One region of the Lactobacillus sp. M0396 genome, then DNA from elsewhere that is predicted to be linked to it. Evidence: predicted binding sites of a transcription regulator. Region 1 holds the regulator's gene; each other region holds the start of a gene.
What was found. The regulator HrcA, encoded in region 1, represses chaperone genes, less so after heat shock. The targets are predictions, from matches to a motif close to TTAGCACTCNNNNNNNNNGAGTGCTAA.
Positions count from the first base shown of each region.

Region 1 (2,209 bases):
AAATAAAGAAGTCAGCTATATAGATACATTGTCTGAAAAAGCTTATAAGATGCAGGAACTAAAAGTTGATTTTTTGCTTGTGATGCATTTTAATGAGGCATTTAGCAAACTGACTGCACAGGAATTTGTAGATAAAATTATTGTTAAATTAAATGCTGATACAGTTGTAGCCGGCTTTGACTACACTTATGGTCCCAAAGAGATTGCCAATATGAAAAATTTCCCTAAGTTTGCTAAGGGAAGATTTGCTATTATTGATGTTCCAAAACAGTCTTATGATGGCCAAAAAATTGGCTCTACGGAAATAAAAAGGGCCATTACCAGTGGAAATATGGAATTGGCCGCTAAATTATTAGGGTTTCCGTATGTCATGTCCGGTAAGGTCGGGCACGGTTTACGTAATGGCCATAAACTGGGTTTTCCTACAGCAAATCTAGTTTGGTTTCAAGGCAAGGTGGTTCCTAAAATTGGAGTATACGCTACTAAAACCAAGATTAAAGGCAAGTGGTATGACTCAATGACAAGCGTGGGTTATAACGTAACTATTAATGAGGGTACAAAGCTTTATATTGAATCGAATTTATTTGGATTTAATCAAGAAGCCTATGATGAAGAAATGGTAATTAAATGGTATAAGTATACTCGTGGCGAAATTAAATTTGATAACTTAAAAAAATTAAAAAAACAAATGAGTGGTGATGAGGCAGAAATCAAAGCTTATTTTGCCGGCATTGGTTAATTTCAATTTTAAAGAGGATAAGCGTTTTTTTTGTAAAAAAGTTAGCACTCAACTTGACATTCTGCTAAAAGCTAGTATCATATTAATTGTTAGCACCTAATAAGTTTGAGTGCTAAAAGTGAGGGCGATATTTATGTTGACCGAACGTCAAGAATTAATTTTAAAAACAATTATCAATGATTTTACGCAGACACATGATCCTGTTGGGTCTAAAACAGTCATGAATCAGTTACCTATTAAAGTTTCAAGTGCAACTATTCGTAACGAAATGGCGGTTTTAGAAGAAAAAGGCTTGATTGAAAAAACTCATTTGTCAAGTGGTCGAGTACCTTCAACAGAAGGCTACCGTTACTATCTTGACAATTTAGTTGAGCCTTTACAGATTTCATCTTCTGTTTATAAAAGAATTATTAATCAGCTTGATCAGCCGTTTCATCAAGTTAACGACATCGTACAGGAAGCTGTTAAGATCTTATCTGACCTAACAAATTACACTGCATTTGCGGAGGGGCCTGAGAATAGTGATTTAACTATTACCGGATTTCGTATAGTACCTTTATTTGGCAGACAGATTATGGCTATTCTTGGTACCAGTGATGGTGATGTTCATGACCAGGTTTATAACTTACCATACAATATTCATGGTGATGACATTGAACGTGCCGTTCGTATGATTAACGATGAATTAGTAGGAAAGTCGCTAGATCAGGTTACACCTGAGTTTCTTAAGAAGACTTTAGGACAAAAGCTTAAAGCTGCTCATGTGTCTGAATTAATAGATTTAGTTGAAGATGTGATCAGTGATGCTGCCAGCGAACAAATGTATGTCGATGGTCAGATTAATTTGCTCAATAATATTTCTTTGAGTGACGTTTCTAATTTGCGGTCATTATATGAAATGATTGAGCATAATGACTTAATTTCTAGTATTTTGGATAACAGGCAAAATTTAAAAAGTGACAGATATCCAGTTCGGGTAAGTCTAGGGTCTGAGTTATCAAATGATTTGTTAAAGGATTATAGTCTGCTTACGGCAGAGTACAGCGTTGGTCCTCACGGAAAGGGCATAATTGCTTTACTTGGCCCTGATAATATGCCGTATTCTCAAGTGATAGGATTGCTTGAATATTTCAGAAATGAGCTATCTAAAAAGTTGCTTGATTATTATGGTAGATTTAAATAAAGGAGGTTAGCCGTGAGTAAAGAAGAAATTAACAGTAAAAATTCAAAAAAAGATCAAAAAGAATCAAGTGAATCAAAAGAAGTTAAAAAGCATTCTCAAGCTAAGGCTAACGAAAAAAAGAAGTCCGAATCTTTGGAAAGCAAACTGCAACACAATTTGACCCAGTTGCAAAAAGAAAAAGATGATTTAGAAGATAAGTACTTGCGCAGTCAAGCTGAAATGCAAAATATGCAAAATCGCTACAATAATGAAAGAGCGCAACTTATTAAATATGAATCACAATCTTT
Region 1 is NZ_JACFQE010000001.1:271,335-273,543, reverse strand. It holds gene ribF (riboflavin biosynthesis protein RibF) at 1-739, shown strand, start outside; gene hrcA (heat-inducible transcriptional repressor HrcA) at 873-1,922, shown strand; gene grpE (nucleotide exchange factor GrpE) at 1,935-2,209, shown strand, end outside.

Region 2 (2,209 bases), 180 kb from region 1:
TGATCAACACTCATAGAAGTAGTGTCTATTTCAATAGCATCTTGGGCTTTTTTTAATGGTGAAATTTTTCGGTGTGAGTCTTTGTAATCTCTCTCTGAAATGTCGTGCTCAATTTCTTCAAGAGACTGATTAGTTTTAATTCCTCTTTCTTTAAAATCTATCATTCTTCTTTCAGCGCGAGAGTGAACTGAAGCGACCAAAAATATTTTTACTGCAGCGTTGGGCAAAACAGTAGTTCCAATATCACGTCCATCCATCACAACGTTCATTTCGCCGGCCATTTGCCTTTGCAGACTGACCATTTTTTCCCTGATTCCGGCTAATGCCGAAACTTGAGAAACATTGGCAGAAATATCAGGAGTACGTATTTCTTGAGTAATATCTTTATTACCGGCATATATTTTTTGCTGACCATTTTTAAATCTAAATTCAATTTTTTCCTGGTCAATGGCAGTTAAAATACCTCTTTCATCGCCGTAATCAATGTTATTTTCTCGTGCAATCCAAGTCGAAGCCCGATACATTGCCCCAGTATCAATATATGTAAAATTAAGCTTATGGGCGATAATTTTTGCTACAGTACTTTTTCCAGCTGAAGCTGGACCATCAATTGCTATTTGCATTCCAATAAAAAAGGGACTTAAGTCCCTGTCCTTTCTAAATTATCTAATTCTTAAAGTTTGTCCTGTATCCACCTGGCTATTGGGATCAAGTTGATTCAACTCTGCCAATTGACTAACTGAAATGTTAAAGTGGCGGGCAATACTAGTCAAGGAATCCCCTTCTTGTACGACATATTGTTTAATCACAACATGTTTCTTTTTAGGCTTTTTTGGAGTTTTTTTAGATGATTTTGTCTTTGTTTTAGCCTTGGCTTTGGTTTCTTTACTTTTTACAGGCTGAACCTTAGCTTTTTTCTTAGTATCTTCCTTTTTGGCAGCTTTACGTACTTCAACTGCTTTTTCATTTGAACCATTGTTTGATGCCAATTTATGAACCACAGGAACAAGACCGATAAGAATAACTACAATCAGAATTATCAAAGCAATCCAGCCTTTTGATACGGAAGAATAAGTTTCTACTCTCGACTTTTTTGGACGCTTATAATGCTGATATGGCCCTTTTGAGTTATTATTCATCTGAAAAACCTCCTTACCTAACCTGTTTAATTTTAGCATATTTAACATTTAAGTGGACAAAAAAATCGGTCATTTACTAGACCGATTTACAATATTTTTAAGATTTAATTTTTAAGATTAAAATTTTTCCTTACAAAAGGTTTAAAAGTTCTCAGTACAGTTTCAAATAGTAAATAAACTACGACACCGTTGATTGTTCCTTTTAACAAGTTAAATGGAACTATAATGCCAAAAATGTATGCACTCATTGATGGAATATGTAGCAGTTTACCCAAGTAAACCTTTTCAGTAAAAGAAAGTAAACCAGAATATCCATGTATTGTCGGTAAATTAGGTACAGTAGTTACTGCATAAAAAGGCGTTAAAACCAATGCATTCAGTACAGAAAGTACAAATGCCATAGCTATAATACCGAGAACAATACCTAAAATTGGTTTTAAATATTTTTTAGAAAAATTTTTCTCATCCTTGCTAATATTCTTTGTTAAATAATAAAATGGTAAAGCAAAAGATATTGAAGCTAAAAAAGCTGCTGACTGTCCTACCAAACTAGGTAAAGCAAAGCCTTTATAAATTAAATTAATCAGCATTCTGACAAATGCAATAAAAATACCAGGTCCTGGTCCGAATAAAAATGTCCCAATTGTAATTACGACATCCGAGAAGTCAAACTTTAAGAAACTAGTTACCGGCAATGGTATTTCCAAAAGCATTAATACATAGGCAATTGTACCAATTAAAGTATAAGCCAAAATATTAACTAAATTGTTTCTGCTTTTTTTTTGCAAAATTCTTACCTCCAAAAAAACTCGGTCTGTTGCTCCTAGCAACAGACCGAGTAAAAGTAAGCTTTAGATCTTGGCTTTTAGTTTAGTCTGTCTTCTTTCATCTAGACTCTAACTATCGGTATCTCAATAGATTCCACCACTTTCGTGGGTCGTGGACTTACACCACCGGTCGGGACTTACACCCTGCCATGAAGACAACAAACTTATTTATTAAATTTCACATACTATACTAATCTACGTTTTTTAATCTGTCAACTTCTTCATGAGATAATTCTCGGTATG
Region 2 is NZ_JACFQE010000001.1:89,383-91,591, reverse strand. It holds gene cmk ((d)CMP kinase) at 1-623, opposite strand, end outside; gene H3T43_RS00435 (LysM domain-containing protein) at 663-1,139, opposite strand; gene H3T43_RS00430 (ECF transporter S component) at 1,244-1,930, opposite strand; FMN riboswitch at 2,013-2,127, opposite strand; gene H3T43_RS00425 (pseudouridine synthase) at 2,157-2,209, opposite strand, start outside.
Region 2: H3T43_RS00435 (LysM domain-containing protein) is a predicted target of HrcA. The motif match lies at 1,172-1,198, and genes of this name have one in related genera.

Region 3 (2,209 bases), on a different contig from region 1:
ATGATGATTTACTTAAGATTATGAATGATCGTTTTAATTTGAATGCTAAAAGTACGAAAAGACGACGAGGTTATATTGTATACCTAAAAGAAGCTGAAAAAATTGGTGACTTTTTACATATTGTTGGAGCGTTGAATGCGATGCTGTCTTTTGAAGATCTGCGCATTATGCGTGACATGCGGAATTCTGTGAACCGGCTTGTTAATTGTGATACAGCCAATTTAAAAAAGACGGCAAATGCTGCAGCGAAACAGGTTGAAGACATTGAGCTAATTGAGCGCAAAATTGGCTTAGAAAATATTCCTGAAAAATTGCAGGGTTTGGCTAGACTAAGATTAGATGAACCTGAACTTTCACTCAAAGAAATAGCACAGCAAGTTCCGGACGGTCCGATATCAAAATCAGGAGTCAATCATCGTTTCAAAAAAATTCATGATATAGCAGAAAACATACAGAAATAAAAAATAAACCCATCCATGCGGATGGGTTTCTTCTTTGATACAAGCTGATTGCTAACGTTTATTTCTTTTGGTTAACCATAATTTCATCGATTAAACCATAGTCTTTAGCCTGCTGAGCTGTCATGTAGTTATCGCGCTCAGTATCCTTTTGAATCTTTTCTAAAGGCTGGCCAGTAGTTTCATGTAAAATCCGGTTAATCTTTTCACGGCTCTTTAAAATCTCATTGGCTGCAATTTGAATATCAGTTTGCTGACCTTGAGCACCACCTAAAGGCTGGTGAATTAGAACCGTTGAATTAGGTAATGCAAAACGTTTACCTTTTGCACCACTAGTAAGTAAAATGGAAGCCATAGAGGCTGCCATACCAATAGCGATGGTTGAAACATCTGATTTAATAAAGTTCATGGTATCCATGATTGCTAAGCCAGAAGTAATCACACCACCCGGTGAATTAATGTAAAGTGAAATATCCTTGGTGTTGTCTTGAGCATCAAGAAATAGTAATTGTGCAATAATTGAATTTGCCATATCATCGTTAATTTCACCACTTAGCATGATGATTCTGTCTTTCAATAAACGTGAATATATATCATATGCGCGTTCGCCGCGTGCAGTTTGTTCAATAACTGTAGGTACAAGCATCTTTCTACCTCCTAAATATAATTAGCACTCTATCAAGTACAGTGCTAATTAAATCACTTACATTACATACTGTCAATGAAAGTGTATTAATTTTGTATTCTTTTTAATGAGGTTTTTATTATATAATTTAAATGTAAACTTAAATATTGGAGGATATATTTTGAAGCTTTGTAAGAAAATAATAACCTATTTGCTGACTATAGTTGCCGGACTATTGATCTATACCGGTTTGTCAACTACATCAGTTGCGGCAGATTCCAGTAGCACTCAGCCGCCAGTTCAAGATGATAATAATAAATCATCGAACAGCTCAACTGATGCAAATTCTGATAATACTGATACCAATAAATCTGGTCAAACTGATCAAAATGGTACAGATAACCAAGATAATACTAAACCTAAGCCTAAGCCAAAACAGGTTGTTACTGGTTTTGCTATGATGACAAAAGTTGCCGGTAACAAAAACTATAAGGTTTGGAAAGAAGTTAAAGACGGCAAAGTTAGTACTAAAGTAGCTGATGGCATTAATTTTCAGTACAGCCATATTCAGTCGGATCAACTGATCGAAACCAAGAAATATCGCTATTGGCGTATTTATGTAAATGGTCGTGAAGTAGGTTATGTAAATGAAAATTACTTTGACAGAAACAAAATTGCTGTTCCTAAGTCTGTTACTTTAGTTCGCAATGAGTTTTATAACTTTTCAACAAAAGATGCAATTTCATATGTTACAAATAGCATGGGAACTGTAATTGACAATAGTCAGGTAATTGTTTCTAAAGATAGTATAAATTGTGGTACTCCTAAAACATATAAAGTGAAATATACTTATGGAGACGCAACTGTCACAGTCAAAGTAACGGTTAGGAAGAGCACTAAAGAAGGAGTTGTTGATGCAGATACATTTAATTCCTTCCAAGCTCAGCCAGGCACAAATGATTATCAAGCATGGAAAACTCATTATGGTTCATCCTTAAACTATCTTAGTCCAACAGAGTATAGTCCAGAAGATAGTAAACATACTTTAACTAGTGGCAATTTGACACTGAAAACCAAGTTTTATCAACCGGTTTTACTAAGTGTTGCCGATCCAACTGATGATAAC
Region 3 is NZ_JACFQE010000004.1:177,811-180,019, forward strand. It holds gene whiA (DNA-binding protein WhiA) at 1-461, shown strand, start outside; gene clpP (ATP-dependent Clp endopeptidase proteolytic subunit ClpP) at 520-1,104, opposite strand; gene H3T43_RS06565 (SH3-like domain-containing protein) at 1,265-2,209, shown strand, end outside.
Region 3: clpP (ATP-dependent Clp endopeptidase proteolytic subunit ClpP) is a predicted target of HrcA. The motif match lies at 1,126-1,152, and genes of this name have one in related genera.

Region 4 (2,209 bases), on a different contig from region 1:
AATCGTTAAGAAAAATATTTGTTGCTCCATTAGTTATTTGAATGTCAGATAAGAAAAGTCGCGTTTTTATTGATACACCATTAATCATATTAAGTGGTATATCTGTAAAATCTCCCCCAATAAACATGTTCTTATTAATTATCATTACACGCATGTTTGTACAAATTATCAGTGCAGTATGATTATCGTAATTGCCACTAGCTGCATACTGGATACTCTCACCGCCTGCAATATCAATATTATCTGACAGGGCTCTTAATTCTTTATTGTTAAACCAAAAATCAAAAACTTTCTTATCAATTAATTGTTTTTTAATTTCATCTGGTATGTTCAATTTATTTATTTTTTTAGCAGCACTCGAAGCTCGATTTTCTATGTATATGTCATTATTTTTGCTCAATTTATACTCCTCCTAAGGAAAAATTGCCCTAGGTTTAACGTCACTGGCTGTGGTGGACTGGTCAGCTATTATTTGAGATTAATGACTAATAATCTTGAAATTGGAAAAAGAGTAGAAGAAAGAGTTAAGCCTAAACTTTAGCAGTCCTAGTATTAACAATAACAAAGGTGCAAAATTTTAAATATTAAATTTTACTGATATTATTAGATTAAAACTATTGCAAATAGATATCAATTGTCTTTGCGAATTTTAAATACTATATAAAAGAACCTATAGATGGAAATGTAAAAATAATATTTAAAATGATAGGTTCTGTTAATAATCCTGAAATTTTAAACGAAATATAGTCTCAAAACTTTATTACTTAATCTGCTGCTAAAGAAAAATCTAAAAAGCAACTGGAAACAAAATAAGCTATCCAGACTTTGATCTGGATAGCTTATTTTGGTGCTTCTGACATGTTTTATTTTAAAAACGGTTCAGACAAGTTTAAATAGACTTTCTGTTATTTCAGTGAGTTAATATACTTTGATAATTTGAAGACAATTAGTCAATTTGGATTGAGTTATCGCTTGCGCCAGCTTGTTGCTTTGGCAGGGTAATTGTCAATACACCGTTATCGTATTTGGCATGAATATCACTTGCAACTACGTTTGGTAATCTGAAGCTGCGTGAAATGTGACCTTCACTTCTTTCACGGTGAATAATGCTGTTATCCTTGGACATATCTTTAAATGACTTTCTTGAACCTGATACACTTAAAATACCATTATTGTAATTTAGGTGAATTTTATCCTTGTCCATTCCAGGCATGTCAACTTTGATTACATATTCTTTGTCGTTTTCAACAACATCTGATTGCATTAATTTTGCTACTTCGTTATCATTGAAAAATTTCCTTGGAAGATCAAACCAATCGTTCATCGCATCGAATAAATCATTGTGCCGATTCATCATATCATTTGCCATAGTAAAAAACTTCCTTTCAAAATTTATATATTTGTAACAGAAGACTTTCATTTCTTCCTTACAATTATTATTATAGTATGCAGATTCATAAAAAGGAAATATTTAGCACTATTATTTTTAGAGTGCTAATTTATAAAAACTAAAGCCTCCATAACAGTAATTATAGCTTGTGGATAATATTGAAAAGAAAAAATTAGGAGAGAATATTTTGGTTTATTATCAAAAAATGACGCCTCAAGGCTATCAAAAAATTAAAGATGAGATTGCTGATTTGAAAAAGGATAGACCTAGAAGAATTAAAATTTTGCAGGAAGCACGCTCTTTGGGTGACTTGTCTGAAAATACTGAATATACAGAGGCAAAACGTGACTTAGGACACCTTCAGAGTCGTTTGCGCTATTTGGAAAAGCAGTTGAAATATGCAGAAATTATTGAAAAAACAGCTGACGGCAAGGTAGATCTGGGCAAAACGGTCACATTAAAATTTGATGATGATGCAGAAACTGAGATTTACCAAGTTGTTGGACGAATGGAGGCAGATATCAGCGCTGGTAAAATAGCTTTCGACTCGCCATTAGGTCAGGCTATCATGAAAAAGAAAGTTGGCAAAACTGTTAAAGTAGAGGCTCCGGCAGGGGAATATCAGGTAACGATTGAAGCAATTGAATAATTTTTCACTTGATTATTCGAACTGGTGTTTGTATAATTTATTTTAGCGAACATGAGTTTGCAATAGGAAGTGAAAGCAATGTATGATTACCGTTATGAACCACACCGATTAATTTTTATGATTGATAACAAATCATTCTTTGCTAGTTGTGAGGCACTTCAATTAGGTCT
Region 4 is NZ_JACFQE010000003.1:24,492-26,700, forward strand. It holds gene H3T43_RS04245 (PH domain-containing protein) at 1-400, opposite strand, end outside; gene H3T43_RS04250 (Hsp20/alpha crystallin family protein) at 947-1,369, opposite strand; gene greA (transcription elongation factor GreA) at 1,578-2,039, shown strand; gene H3T43_RS04260 (Y-family DNA polymerase) at 2,118-2,209, shown strand, end outside.
Region 4: H3T43_RS04250 (Hsp20/alpha crystallin family protein) is a predicted target of HrcA. The motif match lies at 1,472-1,498, and genes of this name have one in related genera.